Regions from separate parts of the Mesobacillus sp. LC4 genome, predicted to be linked through region 1. Evidence: predicted binding sites of a transcription regulator. Region 1 holds the regulator's gene; the other holds the start of a gene.

Region 1 (7,904 bases):
AGGAGGCATCCTAAGGTTTTTTTATCTTTTAAAGGAAACTATACGTTTTCCTTTATATAAGATCAGCAATGATCGGAGCTAACCAAGGCGATTGGGCTTATCATTATAAATCTGATAATTAGTTAGGTGATATATATGGCTACATATCAATACATTTCAAAGCAGCCGGAAGATACAATGGATTTTGCTAAAAAGCTGGCTGGTCTACTTGAAGCAGGAGATGTCATTGCGCTCGAAGGGGATTTAGGTGCAGGAAAGACGACTTTTACAAAGGGCCTTGCCGAAGGATTGGGGATCACGAGGAATGTGAACAGTCCGACATTTACCATCATCAAGGAATACCAGGGGCGCCTCCCTCTCTATCATATGGATGTTTATCGAGTGGAAGATGCGTTTGAAGATCTTGGTTTTGAAGAATACTTTGAAGGTAATGGTGTGACGGTTGTGGAATGGGCTCATTTGATTGAAGCCCAGCTACCTGAAGAGCTATTGCTTCTTCAATTATATCTTGATGAAGATGGTGCCAGAAGAATCATTGCTGAGCCAAAAGGCAATCGATTTGAAGAATTGTGTAAGGAGATTTTTTAAATGAAGGTATTATCAATCGATACGTCCAATTATGTCCTGGGGATTGGCTTGCTTGATGGTGAGACCGTTATGGGAGAGTATATCTCCAATATAAAGAAGAATCATTCGGTAAGGGTCATGCCAGCGATCCAGACATTGATGGAAGAATGTAATATTAAGCCGGCAGAATTATCAAAGATTGTAGTTGCCGAGGGTCCTGGTTCCTACACTGGTGTACGGATTGGAGTGACCATTGCTAAAACAATGGCCTGGAGCTTGAAGATTCCGTTATCAGGAGTATCTAGCCTTGAAGTGGCAGCGGCATCCGCTGGAAGGTATTTTGACGGGTATGTTTCACCTTTCTTTGATGCAAGGAGAGGACAGATTTATACTGGGTTGTATAAGTTTGAGAATCAATTATTGGAGACTGTGAAAAATGATCAGCTTGTCATGTCAGCAGATTGGGTAAAACAATTGAATGAAATGGACAGCAGGATATTGTTCACGAGCAATGATTTGAAACTGCATGAGGAGGTCATTAAGGAGGAGCTTGGTGATAAGGCAGTTTTTGCAGCTGTCACTGAATTGAACCCTAGACCTGCAGAGCTTGCATTATTGGGAAGGGATAAAGAAGGGGTGGACCTTCATACCTTCGTTCCTAATTATATTCGCCTGGCGGAAGCAGAGGCTAACTGGCTGAAAGCGCAAGAGACTAAAAATTAAGTGGGAAGAGAAGATGAATAAAACGATAACGTTCCGGCATATGACGGTAGATGATCTGGATGAAGTGATGGAGGTAGAGGTTAATTCCTTTACCATACCATGGAGCAGGGAAGCTTTTTTCAATGAGTTGACGAAGAATCAGTTTGCGCAGTATTTGATTGTGGAAGTGGATCAAAAGGTAGTTGGCTATTGTGGAGTGTGGATTATCATTGATGAAGCCCATATCACGAATATCGCCTTGCTTCCGGAATACAGGGGAATGAAGCTGGGAGAGGCTCTTATGGCTAAGGTAATGAAACTTGGTCGCGAGATGGGTGCAATGAGGATGACTCTAGAAGTCAGGGTCAGCAATGTGAGGGCTCAAAATTTGTATCGCAAGTTTGGATTCGAAGAAGGAGCTATTAGGAAACAATATTATACAGACAATATGGAAGACGCTTTAGTAATGTGGGTGAATTTATAATGACAAAAGACCAATTAATAATGGGAATAGAGACGAGCTGTGATGAAACGGCTGTTGCGATTGTGAAAAATGGACGGGAGATTCTTGCGAATGTCGTCGCTTCTCAGATTGAGAGCCATAAGCGTTTTGGCGGCGTTGTACCTGAAATCGCTTCTAGGCATCATGTTGAACAGATCACTCTTGTTCTAGAGGAAGCATTAGCCCAGGCAAAGGTTGATGTAAAGGACCTGGATGCGATTGCTGTTACAGAAGGCCCAGGTCTGGTAGGCGCATTATTGATAGGCGTTAATGCTGCCAAAGCACTGGCGTTTGCGAATGGAATACCACTCGTTGGTATCCATCATATTGCGGGCCATATCTATGCGAACCGTCTAGTTGCTGAAATGAACTTCCCGCTGCTGTCACTAGTCGTATCTGGCGGGCACACTGAGCTCGTATATATGAAAGAACACGGTCATTTCGAGGTAATAGGCGAGACAAGAGATGATGCTGCAGGGGAAGCGTATGACAAGGTAGCAAGGACATTGCATCTTCCATATCCGGGTGGTCCGCATATTGACAGGCTTGCCCATGAAGGAAAGGCAACGATTGACTTGCCACGTGCATGGCTCGAAGAAGGCTCCTATGATTTTAGTTTCAGCGGTTTAAAGTCTGCTGTGATCAATGTTGTGCATAATACCCAGCAGCGAGGTGAGGAAATAGCGCCTGAAGACCTTGCAGCTAGCTTCCAGGAAAGTGTGATCGATGTACTTGTCACTAAAACACAAAGAGCTGTTAAGGAGTACGGAGTAAAACAAGTTCTTCTTGCTGGAGGAGTTGCAGCGAATAAGGGATTGAGAGAAAAACTATCCACAGAATTTGTAGATTCGGATGTGGAAATTGTTATTCCTCCATTGTATTTGTGCACAGATAATGCGGCCATGATTGCTGCTGCAGGAAGTGTTATGTATGAAAAAGGCCAGCGAGCTGATTTAACTTTGAATGGAAATCCAGGTCTAGAGATTACTATCCACAACTAAAGTCGCAAGAGAAAAAAATGTTGTCAGACTCTTCTGTGGATATGTTAGTGTTTCAGAGGTTAATCTGTGTATAATGTGGATAAAATCAGCTATTTTTGTGGATAATGTGGAAAACTATCTGGATAAGCTATAAATCAGTCTTTACTATGTGAATAACTATGTGAACAAAAAGTCCCGGTTTTTAAATCGGGGCTTTTTTGTGGATTATTTGCGCTTTTTCATAGAATATTGTCGAAAATATGCTGGATATGTCATTTTAGGTTGCATGTTGATTTCACAGTGTTTATTCCAAATTGCTTGATTTTGTCGTATTTTTTGTAGTTAATCGGAATATCTCCGCCTATTGCTGCTTGAAAAGTGTCTTTTGAATACAATAACCGAAAATTCTCCGCTTATGAATTCTCTTACATACACGAAAATGAACAATGAATGATAATCGGGCATTCAAAAAATAAATACCGGACACATTCATGTCCGGTATTTCAATCATTAAGCCAGCTCTGTCCACTCTTCCATCAATTCATCGAGTGTCTCTTTGGCGGCTTCAATTTTGCTATTGATTTCTACAGCTTTTTCGTGATCCTGGAAGATTTCAGGGTCACAAAGCAATTCTTCATATTCAGCGACTTCCAACTCCAGCTGTTCAATTCTTGCTTCCACTTCTTCCATGCGGCGTTTGCGCTGGCGTTCGAGTTTTTTGGCTTCTTTGTCTTGCTGGTAGGAGGTCTTGTCCTGCTTGGAGTTATCCACAGCACTTCCCGCTGCTTTGGCAGCCTGTTCGGCCATGGCTCGCAGTTCTTCCTGCTCCAGCTTTTTCTCGACATAGTAATCGTAATCACCAAGGTATTCCGTTGCACCGCCTCGATCGAGCTCAAGGACTTTTGTGGCTATCCTGTTGATAAAATAGCGGTCATGTGAGACGAACAGGATGGTGCCTGGATAATCGATCAGTGCATTTTCAAGCACTTCCTTGCTGTCCAGATCAAGGTGGTTTGTCGGCTCGTCCAAAATTAAGAAATTCGAGTTCTGCAGCATCAGCTTGGCCAGTGCCAAACGTGCTTTTTCGCCACCGCTAAGGGTGGAAACGATCTTTAGGACATCGTCTCCTGAGAATAGGAAGTTCCCTAAGACGGTACGGATTTCTTTTTCAGATTTCAATGGGTATTCATCCCAGAGTTCATTCAAAACCTTTTTGTTCGAGCTAAGTTCTGCCTGTTCCTGATCATAGTAGCCAATCGAGACATTAGAACCGTATTGAATATTCCCTTTAATCGAAGGCAGTTTCTCCACGATGGTTTTTAATAAAGTTGATTTACCAACGCCATTTGGTCCAACCAATGCGGTACTGTCTCCACGTGAAAGATTGAAAAAGATATTTTCAGATACGATGTCATTGTGATAGCCGACAGATAGGGCATCAACCTTCATGACATCGTTCCCGCTTTGTCGTTCGATTTGAAAGCTGAATGAGGCAGATTTTTCATCTCCCTTGGGCCTGTCCATGCGATCGATTTTTTCCAGCTGCTTCCGACGGCTTTGGGCACGCTTGGTTGTGGATGCCCTGGCCAAGTTCCTCTGGATAAAATCCTGGAGCTTGAAGATTTCATCCTGCTGCTTCTCATACAGTTTCATGTCGCGTTCGTAATTCGCAGCTTTCTGATCTAAGTACGAGCTGTAATTGCCAGGAAACTTTGTCAGCTGATGGCGGGAAATTTCATAAACCTGGTTGACGACCTTATCAAGGAAATAGCGGTCGTGGGATACAATCAGGATTGCCCCGTTGTAGCCCTGCAAATACTGCTCAAGCCACGATAGCGTATCAATATCAAGATGGTTCGTCGGTTCATCGAGAATCAAAATATCCGGACGGGTCAATAAAAGTTTCGCCAATGCGAGTCTAGTTTTTTGTCCTCCGCTTAAAGTGGATATTTTTGTGGAATAATCAAAAGAATGGAAGTTAAGGCCGTGAAGGACGGAACGAATATCGGCTTCATATTGGTAGCCGCCTTTTTCCTTGAACTGGACCTGAAGCAGGTCATAATCTTTTAAAACCCTGTCGTATTCTGTCTGGTTAGAAAGAATGTCAGGATCCGACATCTTTTCTTCCAATCTGCGCAATTCTTTTTCCATGCTGTGCAGATAGTCAAAAACGGCCAGCATTTCATCCCAGATGCTTTTCTCGGATTCCAGCCCGGTATTCTGGGCGAGATAGCCAATCATCGTCCCTTTAGGACGGATGATTTCACCGCCATCATGGGATTCATACCCGGCAATGATCTTCAGCAGGGTTGATTTTCCTGCTCCGTTTCTTCCAACAAGCGCAACACGGTCGTTGGTCTGTATTTCAAACTTTATATTCGATAAAATAAGATCAGCAGCAAAATATTTTGATAGCTGATTAACCTGTAATAAAATCATTGTTTTCACCTCTATTGCCTTAGAGATAGTGTAACCCATTAATATAGGCACGGCAATATGTGCGAACTGCTATAGGTTATATGGTATTGAAATTTCACTATGTATTGTGAACACTGAAACAAAGTTCACACACAAGTTTGACAAAATAGTGTATCATTTGATAGAAAGGAGCTTACATATGGCAGAATTTACTCATTTTAACGAAGAGGGCAGAGCAAAGATGGTCGATGTCAGTGAAAAACCGGAGACGGTCCGTACGGCAGTCGCCCATTCAAGCATAACCGTGAATGAAGATATATATGTGAGAATCACTGAAAATAAAATGAAAAAAGGGGATGTACTGGCTGTCGCGCAGGTAGCAGGCATCATGGCGGCGAAAAAAACGTCTGAAATCATCCCGATGTGCCACCCGATTCCACTGACAGGGATTGACCTTTCATTCGATTGGGAGCAAAATGGAAATGACTATGTTTTAAATATCGCCGCAGCTGTAAAAACAAAAGGGAATACAGGTGTGGAAATGGAAGCGTTAACAGCAGCTTCAGCATGTGCGCTGACTGTTTATGATATGTGCAAGGCCGTTGATAAGGGCATGGTAATCGGAAAGACCTATCTGGTCGAAAAAACCGGTGGTAAGAACGGCGATTTCAAGAGAGAAGAAAAGTTGAGATAGAAATACGGACAGGGTGGAGGATGGAGAATGACGAATGATGCTATGAAGATTCCGCAGGCAACCGCAAAACGTTTGCCGCTGTATTACCGGTTCTTATTGAACTTGCATTCTTCAGGTAAGCAAAGAGTATCATCAGCGGAATTAAGTGAAGCGGTAAAAGTGGATTCAGCGACAATCCGCAGGGATTTTTCCTACTTTGGAGCTTTGGGTAAAAAGGGGTACGGCTACAATGTCAATTACCTGCTGACCTTTTTCCGAAAGACACTGGATCAGGATGAATTGACGAAGGTTGCCTTGATCGGAGTCGGTAATCTGGGAACAGCGTTTCTGAACTACAATTTTTCAAAGAACAATAATACGAAAATCGAGATTGCCTTTGACGTAGATCCAGGTAAAGTGGGCACGAAGATTGGTGACGTAGCAGTGTACCATATGGATGATCTCGACAAAGTTGTCGTAGAGGAAGGCATCCAGGTGGCAATTCTGACAGTCCCGTCTGCTGTCGCACAGCCGATAACAGACCGATTGGTGCAGGCAAATATCAAGGGAATCCTGAACTTCACGCCGGCGAGGCTGAATGTGCCTTCATCGATCAGGATCCATCATATTGATTTGGCAGTTGAATTGCAATCATTGATCTATTTCTTAAAGCATTACCCGACAGATACCGAACCAACAGAATCGGCAGAATAAAAAGTAGCTCCTTCAGAGGAAGGAGCTACTTTTTCTGTATATTCTTCAATTTGAAATGAAAAAGGATCATCCTGATGCCAGAACCAAAGTCGAACGTGGCAAGAGCCACTAGTAAGTAGCTGAAGAATCCCCATCCTGAATCGTTTACATTCTGGATGGCGAAATAGGTGAATAAGCTGCCTAACAAGATGTAGACAATGCCTGAAAATAAAGGCGATTGTTTCATAACTTAGAATCCCCCAATAAAACCTTGAATTTTCTCTGCTTCTTTTATCATTCTCTCAATGTCTTCCCTAAATACGGATTGAAGCAGGACAACCATTGTATTCATTGTAACATGGGCGATGATTGGCACGATGATCCGCTTTGTTTTTACATAAAGGAAAGCAAAAGTGAACCCCATTGCAGAGTACAAGATCACATGCTCTGGTTCCATATGTGCAAGCGCAAAAATAACAGAGCTGATCAATCCAGCGAAAAAGAAATTCATTTTCTTATGCAGGCTGCCGAAAATGATCTTACGGAAGACGATTTCCTCTAATATAGGGCCGATGATCGAACTGACCAAAATGACAACCGGGAACATTTCAATCAGCTTAATGATTTCCTGTGTATTCTCAGAGCCCATTTCGATGCCAAGCATATTCTCGATATTGGCGGCGATTGATTGCGCGAACAGTGCGAGGAATACACCTGCGAAAGCCCAGGCGGCTGAGCTTGCTGGAGAGGACGCATCACGTAAGTCCGCATGAGATCTGCGTTCTTTCCTTAAAAGCAAAAGCACGATGACTAGTGTCAGTGAAAAGCTGATCACAAGCCAGTATGGAATCGAGAGGGTCTCCATTTCCTCCAGGCTCTTTCCCATCGCAGCACCGGTGAAGGCGACAATCGGGATGCCAATCAGGCTTGAAAGCTGCATGACGATATAGGCGATAATGATGTACCAGTATTCCTTTTTCAATAGAAAAACTCCTTATCAATGCAGATAATGTATGTCCTGAAATTTTACGTAATAATAAGCCGACCTGTAAAATAAAATACGAGGACAGCTTTGGTTTGGATAGACACTGTCTTTATTCTACTAATAAATGATTGGAAAGTTCAAATTGTAGGGTCAGGAGAAAAAACGGTGGAACCAGGTTTTAATCATTTTGGAGAGCACTTGCGGGATAAGGTGAATAATTTTATGAAAAGGGTCGGAGGAAACATGATCTATTTGGAAACGCCAAGGCTGAAGCTACGTGACTGGTCAGCAGAAGATCTGGAGCACTTTGCAAATATGAATGCGGACCAGGAGGTCATGAAGTATTTTGCCAATACTTTATCAGAAGAAGAAACGCACCAATTT
Region 2 (7,904 bases), on a different contig from region 1:
GGCTACAAAGAAATCGGTGTTGTCGTCAAATGTTGCGGATACTTCATCATTTTCGGTGTTTTCATACCAGACTGGGCGGTATACAAAGCCAAAGTCGTCCTCACCATATCCTCCTGTCACACCTTCGCCGCTGTAATCAACTTTTGCGATGCCGTTGCTGTTATAGTCTCCAACAACAACCGTGGTATCTGTAAGACCTAATGTCTTTGTTGCATTGGAAGCTCCAGCACCAACCGCGATATACTTGCCGCCATCCTGCAAAAATTCCTCTGTATTAGCCTTGAAGCTGTCGAATTGTTCAGGATTTGCGAATCCAAACTCCTTATTTCCTTCACGCCATTGGCTCTTTGCAATCAAGCCTTCCGTTCCGCTGTAAACAAATACGTCAAAGCTGGAAAGGCCTTGTTCTGCCACTTCAACAGGAGTCACTTCTGTCACGTTGAATCCCAGTCGTTTCAGCGCCAGTTTAGTTCCTGAATGAGATTGAGCCTTGTTCATGCCGCCATCTTTCAATATAGCGACCTTCATGTCAGCCATTTCAACTGCATCGGTTGGCACTTTTGCTGATTCAATGTGCAGTCCGGATTCTTTTACTGCTGCTGAGATTACATTAGCCGCTGCTTCTGTGTAAAAATCACCTTCAGAATTCCGTTTTACAGAAACGCCTTGCTGAAGTAACGTATTCACAAGTTCCACAGCTTTCACGGAACTGTTTGGAATCAGGAATGGACCTTTACCGCTGACAGACCCTAGTTCTTGAATCTGATTTACTTTTGCAGCTGTTGCATCAAACTCGCTTTGAACCGCAATAGCCTCAAATCCCCAAAGCTCAGGCAAACTCCATGCTGAAATATCATACATGGCATCAACGTCTTCGGTGATGTCCTCGCCATCCCAGAGCATCGTATTGGCAAGGCCGGCTTTTGCCTGATCCATTTTTACGATATACGTGCCTTTAGGGTAAGATGTTCCGTCGGCAGTAAAAGCTTTGGAAGCCTGGACGACTTCGATGTCGTTTTTCTGCAGATGATTGACAGCCTTATGTGTCACGGTTGGATCTTCCGGATTAACAGGAAGCACATAGGCAGTCGGGAAGAAGCCTTCTTCATGGAATGGATGATCAAAATTGATGCCTCGCTTGAACATCTCAATCTGATCCTTGATCATTTCCTGCTTGTTCTCGGTTGCGTTTTTCAATGCTCCCATGATGGCGTCATACATCCAGCGAACACCGTCTTCATCATTGGTTGGCGCTTCAAGTGTATGGCCATATGCTCCATGGTACATGGCATACATTGGAGTGAAGATTGGCGGATAATCATCCCAGCCTTCCGCATCATCACGCTGAGGAATATAAGTTCCTTCCATTGCCTGATAGAGGCTGCCTGAGAAGCTTTCCTTATCGGACATAATTTCATTTTCCATTGCTTTTGCCTGGTCCATCGCCCATTTTTCATACAAATCATATTCGTAGTTAGGATTGTGTGGAACCGTACACGGTTCAATAAGACCTTGCTTGTTCGGTGCATAATTTTTCACATAGCCATGTGTATCAAGGAAGACCATTGGATTCCATTCCTTGATCAATGCGACAGTTTCCTGGGTTTCAGGCTGGGACTGGGTGATGAAGTCACGATTCAAGTCGATTCCTTCTCCATTGAAGCGGGTAGCGTCAATCCGGCCATCAGGATTCTGGACAACATTGAAAATCAGGATGTTATTATCGAGAATCTCTTTGGTAGTATCATCATTTTCAAGGGCAAAGCGTTCGATCAGCTGCATGACCGCGTCACTACCGACAAACTCCGTGCCATGGATGGAGCCATTGATCATGATAGGCACCTTGAAGTCAGGATTGTTCTCAATCCAGTCCTGTGCTTTCCCAGGATTCTTGAACATTTGTTTTCTTAGGGCTTGAATTTTGCCGAACTTGCCTTTAGAGTCAGGGGCGGCAATCGTCACGACATAAAGAGGCTGGCCTGTAGAGGATTTCCCTTTTACTTCGACCTTCACCCGATTGGATTGCTTTTCAATTTGCGCAAGCTTGTCGCCGATTTCCGAGAACTTCATAAAATCATAGTTTTCGCTGTTGAATAAGCTGCCGTCCTTTTCTTCGTATGCATTTACATAATTCCATTTGATTGACTCAGCCAGTGCGGGAGTCCATGGTGCGGATGCCAGCAAACTTGCAGCCACTACACCAGAAATAATCTTTTTATGCTTCATTTTATGTATTCCTCCGAAATAATATTTTGTATATTTATACATAATAATCACTAAATATTATTTCGGCAATCGTACGAAATTCCTAAAAATGTTTTAATGTGGAGCAAGCGTTGATTTTCCTTGATTTTTGACGAGTTGGGAAATTAATTGGAATTACTATATGGGTAGAAAGTCACAAGGAGAAGCTAAAATTAAAAAAACAGGGCAGGTGGCCCTGTTTTACTGTGGCTGCATTGTTCGATTGCGACGTTTGCGGTTCCACTGTCTTGCTTTATACTTCTGTTCGAGTTCAGCGACAGGCTTTGCGACAAGTGCGTTCTTGAATTCAACAGGAGTCTGCTTTACAGAAAAGACGACTGTGTTCACAGCCTGTTTCTTTTTATCAAAATCAGTCATCAGCTTCTGCTGTTTAAACTTAAGTGAATCTGTTTCTTCCTTGATGGCATTGGTTTTATTTTGGACACGTGTGGCTGTCTCTTGAAGACTATCGATGGTTGGCTTGGCGTCCTTAAATGTTTTATATGCAACAAATCCTAGATAACCGAGGGCAGCGACGATGACAGCGATGCTTATATAAACAATGATCATAAAATGAGCCTCCTTTCCAATGTAGGTAAAAATCATTTACATATTGATTACCCTAATTCAGCAAAAGAATAACTGAATTTTTATGGAAGCCTAAAATTGCTAAATTTGAATGATTTGTGAAACAGTGAACAAAGTATACTCGAAATGTGACGAACTTCACAAACAGTCATCTTAAATCACAATACAATTTATACATAGAGAAAATATCATTAATGAAAACTCCATTTGAAATTATAGGAGGACAAACGAGATGAAAAAGAAATTAGTCATGATAGGAAACGGAATGGCAGGAGTAAGAACAATCGAGGAACTGCTTAAACTTCAGCCAGATGGCTTCGAGATCACGATTTTTGGGAATGAACCTCATCCTAACTACAATAGAATCATGTTATCGACAGTCCTTCAGGGAGATAAGTCGATCGATGATATCATCATGAATGACTGGGATTGGTATAAGGGTAATGAAATACAACTTTTTGCAGGAGAAGAAGTCATCGAGATTGACAAGGAAAAAAAGCTAGTCATTTCCGACCAAGGACGCAAGGTGGACTATGACGAGTTAATCATCGCTACAGGCTCCAGCTCGTTTATCCTGCCAGTACCTGGATCTGACAAAAAGGGTGTGGTCGGGTTTCGTGATATCAATGATTGTGAAATGATGATCAAAGATTCCGAGCAGTATAAAAAAGCAGCTGTAATTGGCGGCGGGCTGTTAGGTCTGGAAGCAGCGAGAGGCTTGCTGAACTTGGGCATGGATGTCGATGTTGTCCATTTAATGCCGCATCTGATGGAAAGGCAGCTTGATGAAACCGCTTCTGGAATGCTGAAAAAAGAGCTGGAAAACCAAGGCATGAATTTCTTGCTTGAAAAACAGACTGCGGAAATTTTAGGAGACGAAAGGGTAACAGGACTAAGGTTCTCAGACGGTACCGAAATCCAGGCAGACCTTGTTGTCATGGCTGTCGGCATTCGCCCTAACGTCCAGTTGGCAAAAGACAGCGGCATTTATGTCAACAGAGGGATAGTCGTCAATGATTATATGGAGACAAATGTGCCGAATATATATGCCGTCGGGGAATGTGCTGAGCATAGAGAAATCGTGTATGGTCTTGTAGCACCGCTGTATGAACAGGGTAAAGTACTTGCAGCTAACCTTGCGGGGATTCCGACTAACCCTTATGAAGGAACGATTTGCGGCACTCAACTGAAGGTTTCAGGCTGTGATTTGTTTTCAGCAGGTGAAATCAGCGATGACGAAGGAACGAAATCAATCAAGGTCCACAATGAATTTGATGGGGTTTACAAGAAAATTGTCATTCGTGACAACCGGATTGCCGGGATTGTGCTTTATGGTGATACGAAGGACAGCAATCGCCTGTTCAGGATGCTGACCAAAAGAGAAGACATCAGCGGCATGACAAGTGTCTCGATTCTTGAAGCAAGCGGATGCTGCGGTGGAGGAGAAGCCGGCGATGTAGCGGCGATGGCCGATGACGAACTCGTCTGCGGCTGCAATGGTGTCACAAAAGGAACGATTGTCGAAGCCATCCGCACGAATGAGTTGACTACTGTTGATGAAGTTGGTGGCTGCACGAACGCTGGCCGTTCTTGCGGAAGATGCAAATCGCTCATATCCGATATCCTCGCTTATACGCTTGGCGACCAATATGATACATCAAAGAAAAAAGCAGGAATTTGCGGCTGTACGACTTTAAGCAAAGATGAAGTAGTCGCTGAGATCAGGGAAAAAGGATTGACCAATGTCAGGGAAGTCATGAATGTACTCGGATGGTCCCAGGAGGAAGGATGTTCGAAATGCCGTCCGGCGATCAACTATTACTTGGGGATGGTCCATTATGGCGGCTATAAGGATGAACGCGATTCAAGGCTGGTCAACGAGAAGATGCATGCCAACATCCAGAAAGATGGGACATATTCAGTTGTGCCAAGGATGTATGGCGGTGTGACGACAGCAGCTGATTTGAAAAAAATTGCGGAAGTTGCCGAGAAGTACGACGTGCCTTTGGTAAAGCTGACTGGCGGTCAAAGGATTGGCTTGTTTGGTGTCAACAAAGAGGACCTTCCTGCTATGTGGGAAGACCTGGGAATGCCATCAGGCTATGCATACGGAAAAACACTGCGTACCGTCAAAACCTGCGTCGGTGAAAAGTTCTGCCGGTTTGGCACCCAGGATTCAATGGGACTTGGAATTGAGCTCGAGAAAAAGTTTGAGAGACTCGATACACCTCATAAGGTGAAGATGGGTGTTTCTGCTTGCCCAAGGAACTGTGCTGAATCAGGAATCAAGGACATCGGCTTTGTAGGTGTCGATGGCGGCTGGGAAATCTATATCGGAGGAAACGGTGGAACCGACCTGCGTGCTGCCGACTTGCTTGATACCGTCAAGACGAAAGAAGAGGCATTGGAAATTACCGGAGCATACCTCCAGTACTACCGTGAAACGGCAGCATACCTTGAAAGGACGGCACCATGGCTCGAAAGAATGGGACTTGATCATGTCAAAGAAGTGCTGGCCGATGAGAACATGAGAAAGCAGTTGAACGAAAGACTGGATAAGACATTGGAGCGATATAACGAGCCATGGCACGAAGCGATCACTGATAGCGGCATAAAAGAAAAGTACTATCAAGTCCGCAGCGTGACTGTTGAATAAGGAGGATGGATGAAGATGCAAACAACGAAAGTGAGAATCAAAGTAGCTGATTATGACTCCCTGCCTGAACGGGCAGGGCAGGTAGTTACAGTAGATGGCGAGAACATCGTCTTGTTCCGCATATCCAATGGAGAGGTCAAAGCGGTTGAAAACCGCAGCCCACACCGTAAAGGCGGAACTCTTACAGATGCGCTTGTAAGCGGCAAGTTTATCTACTGTCCAGTCTATGACCTGAAGATTTCGCTAGACGACGGGAAAGTTCAGGCACCGGATACAGGCGAAGTAAAAACGTATCATGTTGAAGTAATCGAAAATGAAGTTTATATAACGATATGATCTAAGAGGGGGAACCTCCCTCTCAATCATTGAAAGGGCGGGAACATAATGGAAAAAGGAAGAGCATTTTTAGTCGGAGCAGGGCCTGGAGACGTACAGCTGATAACAGTTAAGGGGATGGAAGCCATCAAAAAGGCGCAGGTCATCCTATATGACCGCCTTGCCAATCCAAAACTGCTGGATTATGCTCCTGCAGATTGCGAGCTAATCTACTGCGGCAAGCTTCCTGACAGGCACGTCCTTCGCCAGGAAATGATCAACGACCTTCTGGTTGAAAAAGTGCTTGAAGGGAAAATTGTTGTCCGCCTCAAGGGCGGCGATCCTGGCGTTTTTGGAAGAGTAGGCGAGGAAGCAGCTGCTCTGGCTGAAAATGGACTTTCCTTCGAAATTGTACCGGGAATCACATCGGGAATATCTGCGCCACTGTATGCAGGAATTCCCGTTACACATCGAGAATTTGGTGAATCCTTCGCGGTTGTGACTGCCCATGACAAGTCCGAAAATGGACAGCCAAAACTGGACTGGAAGGGACTTGCCACCGGAATCGACACCATTGCTTTTTACATGGGTATTTCAAATCTTCCTTATATCAGTGAAAACTTAATCAAGAATGGAAAGTCACCGGATACCCCGGTCATCCTCATCCAATGGGGAACCTTCTCCCGGCAGCAGACTCTTGAAGGAACGCTTTCTAATATTGCCGCAAAGGCGATGGAAGTGAATTTTACCAACCCGGCCATCACCCTTGTCGGAGATATCGTATCGCTTCGTAAGAAATTGAACTGGTTTGAAACGAAGCCTTTGTTTGGTAAACAAATATTACTTGCCCGAACAGGAAGTACTGAGAGTGAACTTGCAAAGGAATTGATGGAGCAGGGAGCGGACGTGATTGAATTTCCGAAATGGAAAAAGGTTTACGTTCCTGCAGACAAGGCAGTCATCAAAAAAATTCAAGAATACGAGCAGATTCTTTTTACATCTCCTGAGTGTGTAAAAGAATTCTTCCAGATCATTTTTGAAGCAGGAATCGATATCAGGAGGGTGAAAGCAGAACTTTACGGTTGTTCAACAAAGTCTGTCAGGGCATTGAATGAAAAGGGCTTTTTTGCAGAAGTGGAAGGGAAGCTGCATCCGGTTGGAAAGCTGTTAATCGTAGGAGACAGCGATATCACGCACCAATATCCCGATGCTGAAAGGTTCCTAATCTCAAAAAAGGTTGTCGATGAGAAATTCACGCCAATTTTCAAAAGAATTCTCGAAGAAGCTTCTGTCAATACAGTGGTTTTACCAAGCACAAGGGCGGTCAAAACAATGGTTGAAGAAGGAATCCTAGAGGAAATCATCCCACAGCAGCTTTTGAAAACATCCAAAATTGTCTGCATGGGAGTCCGGACGGGAGAGGCGGCAAGAGAATATGGAATTGTCCCAGATAAGGTGTTAGAATCACCAGATAAAACCGCTGTGATCGATTGTTTAAGCAGAAAAGAATCTGAACTGGCATTCGTGTAATGGACAGATTTTTAAAGGAGAGAAAGATATGGAAGCCACAGTATTCATCAGCCATGGAAGCAGAAGTGAGCATGGCAACAAAGTGTTTATTTCATTCATCGAGAAAGTGATTTCGACTGAGCCGAGTACGATTGCAGCTTATGGGTTCCTTGAGAATACAAAGCCAACCATTTTTGAAAGTGTTGAATCATGCATATTAAAGGGTGCGTCATCGATTACCGTCGTTCCGGTGCTGTTACTTCCGGGAATCCATGCAAATGTGGACATACCTGAGGAACTGGCAAAAGTCAGCCACAAGCACCCAGAAGTTAAGATTTCCTATGGCGAACCGCTTGGAGTGAATGATACGATAATGGAAATCGTCCTGGACCGCTTGAAGGAACAAGGTTTCTCGGGCAGCGAGTTAGAAGCCGTTCTGCTCGTCGGACATGGCAGCAGAGACCCTTTGGCTGCAACCGTATTCGAGAAACTGGCATTCCGCGTTCAGGAGAAAGTTCTCTCTAAAGTTGAAACAGGCTATATAACAACACAGCCATTTTACGGAGAAAAGCTTTTGGCAAGTGAGGTCCGC

What was found. Region 1 encodes Rex, which represses fermentation and respiration genes when NADH is low (regulators of the CRP and FNR family bind a similar motif). Its sites were predicted from a motif close to TTGTGAAATATTTCACAA; they were not measured.
Region 2: nirB (nitrite reductase large subunit NirB) is a predicted target of Rex. The motif match lies at 2,959-2,976, and genes of this name have one in related genera.

What each region holds. Positions count from the first base shown of each region.
Region 1 is NZ_JBGCUB010000014.1:422-8,325, forward strand. Features, by position in the region: gene tsaE (tRNA (adenosine(37)-N6)-threonylcarbamoyltransferase complex ATPase subunit type 1 TsaE) at 136-588, shown strand; gene tsaB (tRNA (adenosine(37)-N6)-threonylcarbamoyltransferase complex dimerization subunit type 1 TsaB) at 589-1,290, shown strand; gene rimI (ribosomal protein S18-alanine N-acetyltransferase) at 1,304-1,753, shown strand; gene tsaD (tRNA (adenosine(37)-N6)-threonylcarbamoyltransferase complex transferase subunit TsaD) at 1,753-2,772, shown strand; gene AB5I83_RS22560 (ABC-F family ATP-binding cassette domain-containing protein) at 3,262-5,190, opposite strand; gene moaC (cyclic pyranopterin monophosphate synthase MoaC) at 5,369-5,863, shown strand; gene AB5I83_RS22570 (redox-sensing transcriptional repressor Rex) at 5,891-6,556, shown strand; gene AB5I83_RS22575 (YdiK family protein) at 6,582-6,782, opposite strand; gene AB5I83_RS22580 (CPBP family intramembrane glutamic endopeptidase) at 6,786-7,517, opposite strand; gene AB5I83_RS22585 (GNAT family N-acetyltransferase) at 7,764-7,904, shown strand, end outside.
Region 2 is NZ_JBGCUB010000003.1:69,883-77,786, reverse strand. Features, by position in the region: gene AB5I83_RS11240 (M14 family zinc carboxypeptidase) at 1-2,226, opposite strand, end outside; gene AB5I83_RS11235 (DUF948 domain-containing protein) at 2,446-2,814, opposite strand; gene nirB (nitrite reductase large subunit NirB) at 3,065-5,488, shown strand; gene AB5I83_RS11225 (nitrite reductase (NAD(P)H) small subunit) at 5,498-5,824, shown strand; gene cobA (uroporphyrinogen-III C-methyltransferase) at 5,873-7,333, shown strand; gene AB5I83_RS11215 (sirohydrochlorin chelatase) at 7,362-7,904, shown strand, end outside.